Archangium violaceum: one gene and its partners. The protein of the gene in region 1 interacts with the protein of each later gene in a pairwise test. Links are inferred from orthologs where the notes say so. Each region holds a gene or a part of one and is shown on either strand. Other genes may lie near its edges.

Region 1 (7,384 bases):
ATGGGGATGGTGTCGCCGGGGAAGTCGTACTTCTTGAGCAGGTCGCGGACTTCCATCTCCACGAGCTCACGCAGCTCGGGGTCGTCCAGCATGTCGACCTTGTTCAGGAAGACCACGATGTAGGGCACGCCCACCTGGCGGGCGAGCAGGATGTGCTCGCGCGTCTGGGGCATCGGGCCGTCGGCGGCCGAGACCACGAGGATGGCGCCGTCCATCTGCGCCGCGCCCGTGATCATGTTCTTCACGTAGTCGGCGTGGCCCGGACAGTCGACGTGCGCGTAGTGACGGTTCTTCGTCTGGTACTCCACGTGCGCCGTGGAGATGGTGATGCCGCGCTCGCGCTCCTCGGGGGCCTTGTCGATCTGGTCGTACGCGAGGAACGTCGCGCCGCCCGTCTTCGCCAGCACCTTGGTGATGGCCGCCGTCAGAGAGGTCTTGCCGTGGTCAACGTGGCCGATGGTGCCGATGTTGACGTGCGGCTTAGTTCTTTCGAACTTTTCCTTGGACATAACGCTCCTCGAAAAAATGGAGCCCCGAACCAGGATTGAACTGGTGACCTCATCCTTACCAAGGATGCGCTCTGCCAACTGAGCTATCGGGGCTTGTATCTGCGACTACAACAACTGGAGCGGGAAATGGGACTCGAACCCACGACATTCAGCTTGGAAGGCTGACGCTCTACCAACTGAGCTATTCCCGCGATGCCGATGGAGGGGGTTGGATTCGAACCAACGAAGGCGTAGAGCCGGCAGATTTACAGTCTGCTCCCTTTGGCCACTTGGGTACCCCTCCGTGACGCTCACATCAACTACATCAAGACCGCTCTTTCTTCCTACTGCTTTTTTGCCCCGGGCCCTCATCCGCGGCCCCGTGCTTGGCCGGCGGCGGGACTTGAACCCGCGACCTACTGATTACAAATCAGTTGCTCTACCGACTGAGCTACACCGGCGTCCATCACTCCGGCTGCGTCCCCCGACCCGCCCTTCCCACCGCCGGGACCGCCTACCGCCCGTCCCGTCGAGGCGCGCCCTTTTAGAAGTCCCCGCCGTCCAAGTCAAGGAGTTTGATCCGGACGGTTCATCTTCCAGCACCGGGACGCGACGTCCCCCGCTGCCGGGCGGCCTCGTATAGCAGAATCGCCGCCGAAACGGACGCATTCAGGGAACCCACCTGACCGAGCATCGGAATCCTGAGCCGGAAGTCGCAGTGCTCGAGCACCCCCTGGCGCACGCCTGCTCCCTCGGCCCCCACCACCACCGCCAACGGGCCGTCCAGCCGGGCGTTCCACATGGGCTCGTTCGAGTGGGGGTCCGCCGCGGCGATCCACACCCCGGCCTCCTTCAGCTCCTCCAGCGTCCGGGACAGGTTGACCACCCGCGCGATGGGGCAGTGCTCCACCGCTCCCGCCGAGGCCTTGGCCACCACGCCCGTCACCGGCACCGCCCGGTCCTTCGCGATGACCACTCCGTGCGCCCCCAGCGCGTGCGCCGAGCGCACGATGGCCCCGAAGTTGTGCGGATCCTGGATGCCGTCCAGGACCACCAACAGGGCAGGCCGCCCGCTCGCCTCGGCCGCGTCCAGCAGGTCCTGCACATCCGCGTACTCGAAGCCACGCAGCTCGGCCACCACGCCCTGGTGCACTCCACCGTCCGCCAGCACCGCCAGGCGCTCCCGGGGCACCCGATCCACCCGGATGCCCGCGTCCCTCGCGCGGCTGAAGATCTCCGCCGCCGCCTTCGCCGAGAGCTGCCCCTCGGTGATGAGCAGGCGCTCCACCCGCTCCGCGTGCGCCCGCAGTGACTCGAGCACCGGGTTCACCCCGTACACGTAGCGCTGCTCGCCGCGCTCACGGTCTCCCCCGCGCTCACGGTCTCCTCCCCGCTCCCCACGCTCACTGCCCCTGGACGAACGCTGGCGTGCCACGGACTAGAGGACCTCGACAGGAATGGAGAACGTCTTCTGCTGCCGGGCGCAGAGCGACTCCGTGCAGATGAAGAAGGTGAGCTTCGCGTCCACCGTGCCCTTGCCCGCCGCCGATGCCTTGAACGGCACCTCGAACCGCGGATCCACGAACTGCTGCCCCGCGGCCTTCTTCGCCACCGAGTCCGTCAGCGCCAGCTTCTCCTTGGCGGGCGTGAGCTGCGTGCCCTTGAGCTCCAGCTTCAGCGGCGCCTCGTCGGACACATGGGCCCCCTGCTTGCTCTTGATGGACAGCACGAACACGCCCTGCTCTCCGGCCTTCACCTGGGTGGACGTGCCTTCCGTGCTCACCTCATAGAGGGTCGTCGGATCCACCTGCCCCTCGGCATGAGCCTGGGCGCAAGCAAGGGCCACCACCGCGGCGGCCAGCGAGGTGATGCGTCGGACGTGCAGCATGGTTCTTCCTCCTTCGTCGGTCGGGTCCACCCTATAACCGACACCCCGATGCCCGGGGGCTCTTTCTGCTCACGCACCGCCCGACGAGGCCTTGGAGGCACGCTTCCGCCGGGGCGGCACCGTCGGCTCCGGTTCCGCCTCCGGCAGCCCCACCCTCGGGCCCCCGGCGCCCAGTTCCTCGGCGCGCTGGATGATGATGCTGGCCAGGTCCAACCCCGTGGCCTTCTCCATCTCCGGAAGGGCCGGCGAGCTGTTGACCTCGAATACCTTGGGGTGCCCCTCCTCCACGTCGAGCAGGTCCACCGCCGCCACCTCCAGCCCCACCAGCCTAGCCGTCTTCTCCGCCGCCAGCCGGTGGGCCTCCGTGAGCTGGAGGCCCTCCAGCCGCGCTCCCCGGTTCAGCGTGTAGGACAGTCGGCCAATCCTCGGCCGGCGCCGCACCGCCGCCACCGCCCTCCCTCCCACCACCAGCACCCGCACGTCCTTCCCTGTGTTCTCCACGTACTGCTGGACGACCAGGTTGTGCCCCAGTCCGAGAATGGCCTCGAGCGCCGCCTCCAACGACTGGAGGCTCTCGCACACCATCACCCCGTGCTTCTCCTGGCCCTGCAGCAGCTTCACCAGCACCGGCACGCCCCCCACCAGCCCCACCATGGCCTTCAGGTCCCCCGCATCGCGCGCCATCACCGTCGCCGGGATGTGGATGCCATGCGCCGACAACAGCTGCAGCGAGCGCATCTTGTTGCGCGACTCGGCGATCGCCCGCGCCGTGTTCACCAGCGGAATCCCGCACATGGCGAACTGGTTCACCACCGCCAGGCCATAGTTGCTGATCGACTGCGCGATGCGCGGGATGACCACGTCGCACGGCGACAGCTTGCGGCGCCGGTAGTAGAGGTTGGCGCTCTTCCCATCCAGGTGCATCTCCACCCGGACCGGGTTGAGCACTCGCACCTGGTGCCCTCTCGCGCGTCCAGCCTCGACAAGACGTCTGGTGGACGAAATGGAAGCGGAGCGCGAGAGGATGGTGATCTTCATGGGCGGCGGGAGCCGGAGACATAGCCCCGACCCCTCACCGCGTAAAGCCGCCCCTGGGGGCTACCGCTTCCGGACGGCTCGCACTTCGATGTTCGCCGGGTTGGCCGGCGTGGACTCCCCGAGGCGCGCGCACACGGAGCCCGTGAAGCGGATGGTATCGCCCGACATGGTCCAGGTGTCCGGACCCTGATCCACACGCTCGCCGTTCAGGTACACCACCACCAGATCATCGGTGCTCGGAAGCTCCTCGGGATCGAAGGTCAGCAGGCATGGATCCGATCCGATCTTCTTGGTGATCTCCTTCAGCGCATTCACCAGCTCGGTCCTGTTGGCCGCCTGATAGAAGCCGCGGGTGCACACCCCCGCGGCCTTGTCGCACGTGTCGCCCGTGCCACAGTCCAGGTCCACCTTGCACGTGCGCGCGAAGCCACCTGCCCTGGCCATGGCGTTGAGGGTCGCCGCGCCCTGGCGCCCCGACTCATTGCCGGAGTTGAAGTCCGCGCCGAAGCCGATGACGATGGTCTGGATGTTCTTGGCGCGCAGCTTCTCCACCGCCACCACCGAGGCGTCCTTGTCGAGGCAGCCGTCCTCCGGAGCGTACTCGCAGCCACCTTCCAGCGTGCAGAAGCACGCGGAGTTCGGGTACGGCTTCGGGAACTGAGCGTTGCAGTTGGGCAGTCCGTCCGTCAGCACCACCACGAAGTCGGACCGTTCCTCCGTCTGCAGCTCCGGAAGCTTGCCCACGTACTCGAGGCTCAGGCCCGTGGGCGTACCACCCACCGGCACCCGGTCGTTCGACGCCGTCCTATAGGTCTTGATGCTCTGGATCTCCGCCAACACACTCTTGGCATTGGCATCGAGCGTGACATCGTCTTCCTTGTCCGCGGTGGGCAGCGGAATCGCCACCGAGCCCGTGGAGCCGCAGTAGTCATCCGACGGGTAGGTGGTGAGGCCGATGCGGGCAATCGTCCCGCTAGTGCCCAGGAAGTCTCCCATCGCCTTCTGCAGCGCGCTCCAGCGCGTGTCGCAGCCGCTCGAGATGGGGCACTGGAACGTGTCGTCGCCGCAGACCACGTTGTTCCTCTTGCAGGCCGCGAGGCTCGGGTCCGCCGGCGCCGTCATCGAGCCGGACGTGTCCACCAGCAGCATCAGGTTCGGCTTGCGCTCACGCGCCTCTATCCGCCGCGTCTCCGTCGTCTGGGTGATGGCCAGCGGCTCCACCGGTTCGAAGTCATAGGTCTGGCATCCCGTGGCAAGCACTCCACCCAGGGTGCCCAACACCAGGGCGCTCAGAAGATTCAGCTTGGCGCGCATAGATTGAAGTCGCTCCTCGATCATCAGGCGCGGGACATGCCCGCGCTCACAGGGAACCGGCCCCGAAAACGCGCCGAGGATACCCTCTCGTACGCACTCTCGGCCAGCCTCCACCCCAGGCCTACCTAAAGGGCAAGGGTGCGTGCACCCTCCGTCATTCTCCACAACGACGCCAGCCCCATCACATCCACCCCTGGCGGCGCGGGCCTTGGCGGCGCTCCCAATCCCTTCAACCCAACACCACCACGATTCAACAATCCACTCTCAATGAAAGCGACTCGCGGTTCTCAACGAAAGCACCCCGGGTGCATCCCATCCGCCCTGGTCTCCGGCCTATAACCTGGGCCCGTCGAACGTCCGTCCGAGGGAGCTTCTCCATGTCCTCCTCCCCTCCGCCCGCCTCCGATCGCGCCCCCCTGCCCTCCCGCGGGTGGTCCGCCCACCTCGTCCGGGCGAGCGCTCTCGCCTCCCTCCTCCTGATCAGCCCCGCCCCCTTCGGACAGGCCTCCGCCGCCAGGATGCCCCCCTCCTCCCCCAGCACGCCCAAGGCCCCCGCGTCGTTGCACCAGGAGATCCTCCGCCTGCTGGAGAGCCCCGAGTCCCTCCCGCGCGAGGCCGATTGGGCTCCCCTTGGCCCCGAGGCCCTCACCGAGCTCTCCGGGCTCGCCGGCAACCCCGACGCCCCCGAGCCCCAACGCACCCGCGCCGTCGCCGCCATGGCCGTCGTCTCCCACCCCGAGGCCTCCCAGCGGCTTCAGCAGCTCTTGCGCAGTTCCGAGGCTCCCCCCTCCCTTCGCGCCGCCGCTACCGTCGCCCTGGGCCGCCGCGCGGGTCTCGAGGCCGTTCCCCTCCTGATGCCCCTCCTGGAGGATCGGAGTGAGCAGGTGCGCGCCACCGCCGCCCAGGCCCTCGGACGCATGGGCGGCGCCGAGGCTCGCAAGGTTTTGGAGGAACGGTTGCCTGTCGAGGAGAGCCTGGAGGTTCGCGAGGCCATCCAGCGCGGGTTGAGCTACATTGAGCCGTAGGTGGGCTCGCAGCGCGCAACTCGCGGCGCTCGCTACCCTCACCCCCGACCCCTCTCCCGGAGGGAGAGGGAGGAGAGTGAGGCTCGCATCGGGACCGGCCTTCCATTACATGGGGGCCATGCGCCCCACCGTCCTCCTCTTCGATATCGATGGCACCCTCGTCACCACCGGCGGCGCCGGCCGTCGCTCCATGAATCTCGCCTTCCAGAAGCTTCATGGCCGCATCGATGCCTGTGACTCCTTCAGCATGTCCGGCATGACCGACCGCGCCATCGTCCGCAAGGCGCTCGATAACATCGGCGTCCACCCCTCCCCCGACGCCATCTCCGCCGTCATCGACTCCTACCTCCAGTTCCTCGCCCAGGAGGTCCCCCTCGTCGATGACCGCGACTACCGCCTCCACCCCGGCATGCGCGAGGCCGTCGAGACCGCCCTCTCCCGCAAGGGCTTCGCCGTCGGCCTCGGCACCGGCAACGTGCGCGAGGGCGCTCGCATCAAGCTCGAGCGCGTCCGCATCCACGACCGCTTCTCCTTCGGTGGTTTCGGCTGCGACCACGAGGACCGCGTCGAGCTCATCCGCCATGGCGCCCGCAGCGGTGCCTCCCTGCTCGGTGCCCCCCTCGAGGAGTGTCGCGTCGTCGTCATCGGTGACACCCCCAAGGATGTCGCCGCCGCCAAGGGGATTGGCGCCACCTGCATCGGTGTCGGCACCGGCAGCTTCACCCCCGAGGCGTTGATCGCCTCCGGCGCTGAGTACGCCTTCCCTGACTTCACCGCCCGCGAAGCGCTCGCCGCCCTGCTCGACGGGCGTTGAGCCGGGTTCGCTCTTCGGGCTCCCCTCCGCCCCGGGTGTGGTATCTCCCGCCGTCCCGCCCGGGACCCGAGGAGGCCCTCCCCATGTCGCTGTCCACCCTGGAAGCCTACGATCTCGTCCGTTTCGCCGAGGCCTTCGACTCGCGCCTCGCCGCCGCCGACGAGCTGCTCGCGGGCCGCTCGGGCCTGGAGCGCGAGAAGGAGTGGTTGGCCACCGCCATCCAGATCCTCCGCACCGAGCGCGCCCCCGCTGCCTCCATCCTCGAGAAGGTCCGCGATCTGCCCGAGCTCGAGGAGGTCCGCGAGGAGTTCGCCTACACCCTCCAGAACCTCTGGGTCGACTCCCTCGAGAAGCTCCACGCCGGCATCACCTTCTGCGCCAGCAGCCGCGCCCCCGTCATCGAGGCCCTCTTCCCCCACCTCAAGTTCCCCCAGCTCCGCCGAGCCTCCCGCGACGCCATCCAGGAGTTCGTCTCCGGCTACGAGCGCCGCCTCAAGTCCTCCTACGTCTCCCGCATCCTCGCCCGCGACGACTTCTCCTTCGTCCGCCCCGTCCTCGACCAGGTCGCCGCCGCCTTCTCCCAGTGGCAGTCCAGCTTCGTCCCCGTCCAGCTCCCCCACGAGCAGGCCGCTCCCCTCCGCGCCGAGCTCATCGCCCTCGGCAAGCGGTTGGATCTCGCCCTCCGTCAGGCCCGCTGTCTCGCCGAGGCCGCCCTCGCCCCCGTCCCGGATGCCTTCGAGAACTCGGGCCTCGCCGCCAAGCCTCGCAAGCGCGCCGGCCGCGGGCTGCCCTTCCTCGACTCGCCCGAGGTCAGTGA
Region 2 (2,911 bases), 2.6 Mb from region 1 along the record:
GGGATGCTGCTGAGGGGGAGGCTCGATGGCGCCACACCCGGCCAGCACCGCGCCGGCCAGCGGGACAACCACCAGGAGCCACTTCGCTGCGTGGGAGAGGGGCATGGGGCGGAAGATACCCAGGGACCGGGAGGCTCTGCCCAGGATGGCGGCCTCCCACTGTCCGCTGGAATGCTCTCTGGCGCCCCCGCCAGACCCGCAGGCGGACTCCGGAACCAGGCCCGAAGTCCGCCAGGGCGACGACGACCAGCTGAAGTCCCCTACCCCAGCCACGCCTTCAGCAGCGCCGCGGGCCGCGAGCCCCAGGCCTCGGCCACCAGCTCGCGCGACTCCTCGCCGGTGTCCCGGAGGGTGATGCGCAGGTACTCGCGGGGCGCGGCCTCCGGAACCCTGTCCAGCCACTCCACCAGCACCGCGCCGTCCCCGCCCACCAGGTCCAGGAAGCCCGTGGCGTACAGCTCGTCGTAGTCGGCCAGCCGGTAGAGGTCCGCGTGGTAGAGCGGCACCCGGCCCCGGTAGGGGTAGACGATGGCGAAGGTGGGGCTGGCCACCTCCGAGCGCGACACGCCCGCGCCCTCGGCCACGCCGCGCACCAGGTGCGTCTTGCCCGCGCCCAGGTCGCCCACCAGGCCCACGAAGTCCCCCGGCTGGAGCAGCTCCCCGAGCCGGACTCCCAGCCGGTGCGTCTCCTCGGGCGAGCCCGACAGCACCGTGCGGCCCAGCGAGGGCGCGCTCATCGGTTCCACCTCGTCCACACGTTGCACATCCCCTTGGCCACGTCCGTGGCGATCAACCCCAGCCTGCCGCGCCGGGCCACCATCAGGTCCGCCGACAGCCCGTGCGCGTAGACCGCAGTCCAGGCGGCCTCGGGGAGCTTCAGGCCCTGTCCCAGCAGCGCGCCCAGCACGCCGCTCAGCACGTCCCCCATGCCTCCGGTGGCCATGCCCGGGTTGCCGGTGGGGTTGACGTACACGGAGCCATCCGCGTGAGCGATGAGCGTCCGAGCGCCCTTGAGCACCAGCGTCACCCCGTGCGTGCGCGCGAAGTCCCGCGCCACCTCCACGCGGGCCTTCTGGAGATCCTTCGTGGGCACGCCCGTGAGCCGGGACATCTCGCCCGGGTGCGGGGTGAGCACCAGCGGCCCCTTCGCCCGGCGCAGCACGTCCAGGTCCGTGGCCACGGCGTTGAGCGCGTCCGCGTCCAGCACCGCGGGCGCATCCACGCGCGAGAGCAGCTCGCCCAGGAGCTTCGTCGTCTCCGGGCCCCGGGGGATGCCGGGCCCCACGACGAGCACGTCCTTCTTCTCCGCCGCCTCCAGCAGGGGCTCCAGGTCCGCCATGCCGAGCGGCCCCCGGTTCTCCAACGGCCACCCCATCACCTCGGGCGCATGGCCCAGCACCGACTCCACCACCTCGGAGCGGGTGGCCACGGTGACGAGCCCCGCGCCCGCGCGCAGCGCTCCCAGGGCGGACATGGCCGCCGCGCCGGACTTGCCGTGGCTGCCGGCCACCACCAGCACGTGCCCGTAGGTGCCCTTGTGCGTGTCCGAGCGGCGCGGAGCGATGGCCCCTCGCGCATCCGACTCCTCGACGAGGAACAGCTCCACGCCCGGGTGGGGCTCGGCGGCCTCGGGAGGAATGCCGATGTCCACGCACCGCAGCTCGCCGCACAGGGTGGCGCCGGGCTCCAGCACCTGCCCCTGCTTGAGGAAGCCGAAGGTGACGGTGACGTCCGCCTCCACGCAGGGAGAGAAGGGCTCGCCGGTGTCCGTGTGCAGCCCCGAGGGGATGTCTGCGGCCACCACCTTCGCGCCCGCCGCGCGCCAGCGGAGCATGTGCTGGATGGCCTCGGCGAACTCCCCGGCCGGAGCCCGCGTGAGCCCCGTGCCGAAGAGCGCGTCCACCACCACGTCCCCGCCCCGAGGCTCCGCCACCGCCCCGAGCGGCTGGGGCTGAATCCCCGAGGGCCCGAGCGCGTGCAGGTTGCGCTTCGACTCGGGCGTCAGCTTCGCCCTGTCGCCCACCAGCACCAGCGTCACGGGGAGCCCGGCGGCGTGGAGGAAGCGCGCCGCCACCAGCCCGTCCCCGCCGTTGTTGCCCGGCCCGCACACCACCACGTACCGCCCCTCCGGGGCGCCCAGCTCGCGCGCCGCGTCCGCGAGGAACCGGCCGGCGTTCTCCATCAGCAAAGGGGACGGCATGCCGAAACGGGACTCGGCGGCCTGGTCGGCCGCGCGCATCCTCGCGGCGGTGAGGGCACGGCGCATGGCTCAGCTCCTTTTCTGAAGGATGACCGTCGCGGCGGCGACCCCCGCGTCATGGGTGAGCGCGAGCAGGGCCTCCGCGCCTCGCTTCTCCATCTCCTGGAGAGCCACCCCGGAGAGGCGGAAGCCCGGCGGACCGCCCTGGCGCACCACCTCCATGTCCTGCCAGGTGAGGCCCGGAGGCGCGCCCAGCGCCTTCACCAGGGCCTCCTTGGCGGCGAAGCGGGCCGCGTAGGCACTGGCCGCGTCCGCTCGCGCGCCACACAGCGCCCGCTCGGCCTCCGTGTACACCCGCTCCAGGAAGCGCTCGGCGCGCGGCCCGTCGAGGATGCGCTGGATGCGCGCCACCGAGCAGATGTCCATCCCCAGGCCGAGGATCGCCATGGCACCTATCCCGGGTTGCGCATCAGCTCGACCATCTCCCGCACCGCCCGCTCGAAGCCCACCAGCACCGCCCGCGCGACGATGGAGTGACCGATGTTCAGCTCGTCGATCTCCTGGATGCGCGCGATGGGCAGCACGTTGTCGTAGTTGAGCCCGTGGCCCGCCGCCACCGTCATGCCCAGCCGCGCCGCCGCCTTCGCCGCGTCCACGATGCGGCTCAGCTCCCGCGTCCGCTCGCGCTCGTTGCGCGCCTCGCAGTAGCGC
Region 3 (2,999 bases), 2.6 Mb from region 1 along the record:
GTCCTCGGGAGCGGGCGGCTGGGGAGGCAGCTCGTCCACGGCGCTATTGAGGACCTGGGCGATGTTGTTGAGCTCGTGACTGACGCCGGCGGCGAAGGTGCCGAGCGTCGCCAGGCGATCGGCCTGGAGGATCTGCTGGCGCAGCTCGTCCACGGTGGCCAGGGCGCTGTCGCGCTGCGTGGTGAGGAGCTGGTGGTAGGCGCGCACCTTGAGGAGGTTGGCCACGCGGGCACGCAGCTCCGCCCCATGCACCGGCTTGGTGAGGAAGTCATCGGCGCCGGCCTCGAGCCCGAGGACGACCTCTCGCCTCCCATCCAACGCCGTGAGGAGGATGATGGGGACGTAGTCCTTCCCCGAGCGCTCGCGCAGGCGGCGGCAGACCTCGATGCCGTCCAGACCCGGCATCATCACGTCCAGCAGCACCAGGTCGGGGTGAGCCTCGCCCACGACGGCCAGCGCCTCTTCGCCGTTGATGGCGAAGACCACCTCGTAACCGGCGGGTGACAGCAGCGCCGATGCCGTCCTCCGACTGGCGGCATCGTCATCGACGATGAGCACACGCCAGGGCCGGGGGCGTCTGGAATCGGGGCCGTTGCTCATTTGAAATCTCCAACATCGAAGCTGACGTATGGGGAGATGTGGGCTCGGACCAGGGGTCCTCGCCCTCATTCCCTCGGCGGGGGACCGCTGCTCGGAGCGCCCCAGCGAGCCACGGTGGCGGGCACCGTCATGTCCCCCTCCACCCGGAAGGTGTGGCGGGACATGGGCGAGCCGTCCATGGCGAGCTCGGGGCGCCACGCGTCACCCACCCAGAGCTCGAAGGACACCTCCGAGCCCACCGCGAGGCGCACCGAGCCCGAATAGAGCCGCTCACGCTGACGGCGGAGTTGGAAGCCCTGAGCCGTGTCCGTCCCGAGTGAGGGGTCCGAGCCCACCACGAGGACGACCGCGTCGGCCGGAGTGTCGGCAGGGACGGTCACCTCGAAGGTGACGGTGGCATGGGGATGCTGCTGAGGGGGAGGCTCGATGGCGCCACACCCGGCCAGCACCGCGCCGGCCAGCGGGACAACCACCAGGAGCCACTTCGCTGCGTGGGAGAGGGGCATGGGGCGGAAGATACCCAGGGACCGGGAGGCTCTGCCCAGGATGGCGGCCTCCCACTGTCCGCTGGAATGCTCTCTGGCGCCCCCGCCAGACCCGCAGGCGGACTCCGGAACCAGGCCCGAAGTCCGCCAGGGCGACGACGACCAGCTGAAGTCCCCTACCCCAGCCACGCCTTCAGCAGCGCCGCGGGCCGCGAGCCCCAGGCCTCGGCCACCAGCTCGCGCGACTCCTCGCCGGTGTCCCGGAGGGTGATGCGCAGGTACTCGCGGGGCGCGGCCTCCGGAACCCTGTCCAGCCACTCCACCAGCACCGCGCCGTCCCCGCCCACCAGGTCCAGGAAGCCCGTGGCGTACAGCTCGTCGTAGTCGGCCAGCCGGTAGAGGTCCGCGTGGTAGAGCGGCACCCGGCCCCGGTAGGGGTAGACGATGGCGAAGGTGGGGCTGGCCACCTCCGAGCGCGACACGCCCGCGCCCTCGGCCACGCCGCGCACCAGGTGCGTCTTGCCCGCGCCCAGGTCGCCCACCAGGCCCACGAAGTCCCCCGGCTGGAGCAGCTCCCCGAGCCGGACTCCCAGCCGGTGCGTCTCCTCGGGCGAGCCCGACAGCACCGTGCGGCCCAGCGAGGGCGCGCTCATCGGTTCCACCTCGTCCACACGTTGCACATCCCCTTGGCCACGTCCGTGGCGATCAACCCCAGCCTGCCGCGCCGGGCCACCATCAGGTCCGCCGACAGCCCGTGCGCGTAGACCGCAGTCCAGGCGGCCTCGGGGAGCTTCAGGCCCTGTCCCAGCAGCGCGCCCAGCACGCCGCTCAGCACGTCCCCCATGCCTCCGGTGGCCATGCCCGGGTTGCCGGTGGGGTTGACGTACACGGAGCCATCCGCGTGAGCGATGAGCGTCCGAGCGCCCTTGAGCACCAGCGTCACCCCGTGCGTGCGCGCGAAGTCCCGCGCCACCTCCACGCGGGCCTTCTGGAGATCCTTCGTGGGCACGCCCGTGAGCCGGGACATCTCGCCCGGGTGCGGGGTGAGCACCAGCGGCCCCTTCGCCCGGCGCAGCACGTCCAGGTCCGTGGCCACGGCGTTGAGCGCGTCCGCGTCCAGCACCGCGGGCGCATCCACGCGCGAGAGCAGCTCGCCCAGGAGCTTCGTCGTCTCCGGGCCCCGGGGGATGCCGGGCCCCACGACGAGCACGTCCTTCTTCTCCGCCGCCTCCAGCAGGGGCTCCAGGTCCGCCATGCCGAGCGGCCCCCGGTTCTCCAACGGCCACCCCATCACCTCGGGCGCATGGCCCAGCACCGACTCCACCACCTCGGAGCGGGTGGCCACGGTGACGAGCCCCGCGCCCGCGCGCAGCGCTCCCAGGGCGGACATGGCCGCCGCGCCGGACTTGCCGTGGCTGCCGGCCACCACCAGCACGTGCCCGTAGGTGCCCTTGTGCGTGTCCGAGCGGCGCGGAGCGATGGCCCCTCGCGCATCCGACTCCTCGACGAGGAACAGCTCCACGCCCGGGTGGGGCTCGGCGGCCTCGGGAGGAATGCCGATGTCCACGCACCGCAGCTCGCCGCACAGGGTGGCGCCGGGCTCCAGCACCTGCCCCTGCTTGAGGAAGCCGAAGGTGACGGTGACGTCCGCCTCCACGCAGGGAGAGAAGGGCTCGCCGGTGTCCGTGTGCAGCCCCGAGGGGATGTCTGCGGCCACCACCTTCGCGCCCGCCGCGCGCCAGCGGAGCATGTGCTGGATGGCCTCGGCGAACTCCCCGGCCGGAGCCCGCGTGAGCCCCGTGCCGAAGAGCGCGTCCACCACCACGTCCCCGCCCCGAGGCTCCGCCACCGCCCCGAGCGGCTGGGGCTGAATCCCCGAGGGCCCGAGCGCGTGCAGGTTGCGCTTCGACTCGG

The links. The genes of interacting proteins can lie anywhere in the genome.
Region 2: the proteins of rlmB (region 1) and JRI60_RS22195 interact in binary tests that used the Escherichia coli proteins (3 or more experiments, as listed by UniProt). The link is inferred for Archangium violaceum from one-to-one orthologs.
Region 3: the proteins of rlmB (region 1) and tsaE interact in binary tests that used the Escherichia coli proteins (3 or more experiments, as listed by UniProt). The link is inferred for Archangium violaceum from one-to-one orthologs.

What each region holds. Positions count from the first base shown.
Region 1 is NZ_CP069396.1:8,058,510-8,065,893, forward strand. Bases 1-2,871 are described here. They hold rlmB (23S rRNA (guanosine(2251)-2'-O)-methyltransferase RlmB), read right to left. Parts: upstream 1,924-2,871; coding sequence 1,078-1,923; downstream 1-1,077. Other genes in these bases: tuf (elongation factor Tu), read right to left, coding at 1-509; JRI60_RS32095 (hypothetical protein), read right to left, coding at 1,927-2,376; JRI60_RS32100 (ATP-grasp domain-containing protein), read right to left, coding at 2,446-2,871. In the rest of the region: more of JRI60_RS32100, read right to left, coding at 2,872-3,414; adventurous gliding motility lipoprotein CglB, read right to left, coding at 3,475-4,728; JRI60_RS32110 (HEAT repeat domain-containing protein), read left to right, coding at 5,106-5,753; JRI60_RS32115 (HAD family hydrolase), read left to right, coding at 5,863-6,567; JRI60_RS32120 (hypothetical protein), read left to right, coding at 6,651-7,384. UniProt on the Escherichia coli protein: Specifically methylates the ribose of guanosine 2251 in 23S rRNA.
Region 2 is NZ_CP069396.1:5,422,088-5,424,998, reverse strand. It holds JRI60_RS22195 (NAD(P)H-hydrate dehydratase), read right to left. Parts: upstream 2,267-2,911; coding sequence 734-2,266; downstream 1-733. Other genes in the region: JRI60_RS22185 (pyridoxine 5'-phosphate synthase), read right to left, coding at 2,653-2,911; acpS (holo-ACP synthase), read right to left, coding at 2,270-2,647; tsaE (tRNA (adenosine(37)-N6)-threonylcarbamoyltransferase complex ATPase subunit type 1 TsaE), read right to left, coding at 261-737; JRI60_RS22205 (hypothetical protein), read right to left, coding at 1-105. UniProt on the Escherichia coli protein: Bifunctional enzyme that catalyzes the epimerization of the S- and R-forms of NAD(P)HX and the dehydration of the S-form of NAD(P)HX at the expense of ADP, which is converted to AMP.
Region 3 is NZ_CP069396.1:5,423,001-5,425,999, reverse strand. It holds tsaE (tRNA (adenosine(37)-N6)-threonylcarbamoyltransferase complex ATPase subunit type 1 TsaE), read right to left. Parts: upstream 1,739-2,999; coding sequence 1,262-1,738; downstream 1-1,261. Other genes in the region: JRI60_RS22195 (NAD(P)H-hydrate dehydratase), read right to left, coding at 1,735-2,999; JRI60_RS22205 (hypothetical protein), read right to left, coding at 666-1,106; JRI60_RS22210 (sensor histidine kinase), read right to left, coding at 1-600. UniProt on the Escherichia coli protein: Required for the formation of a threonylcarbamoyl group on adenosine at position 37 (t(6)A37) in tRNAs that read codons beginning with adenine.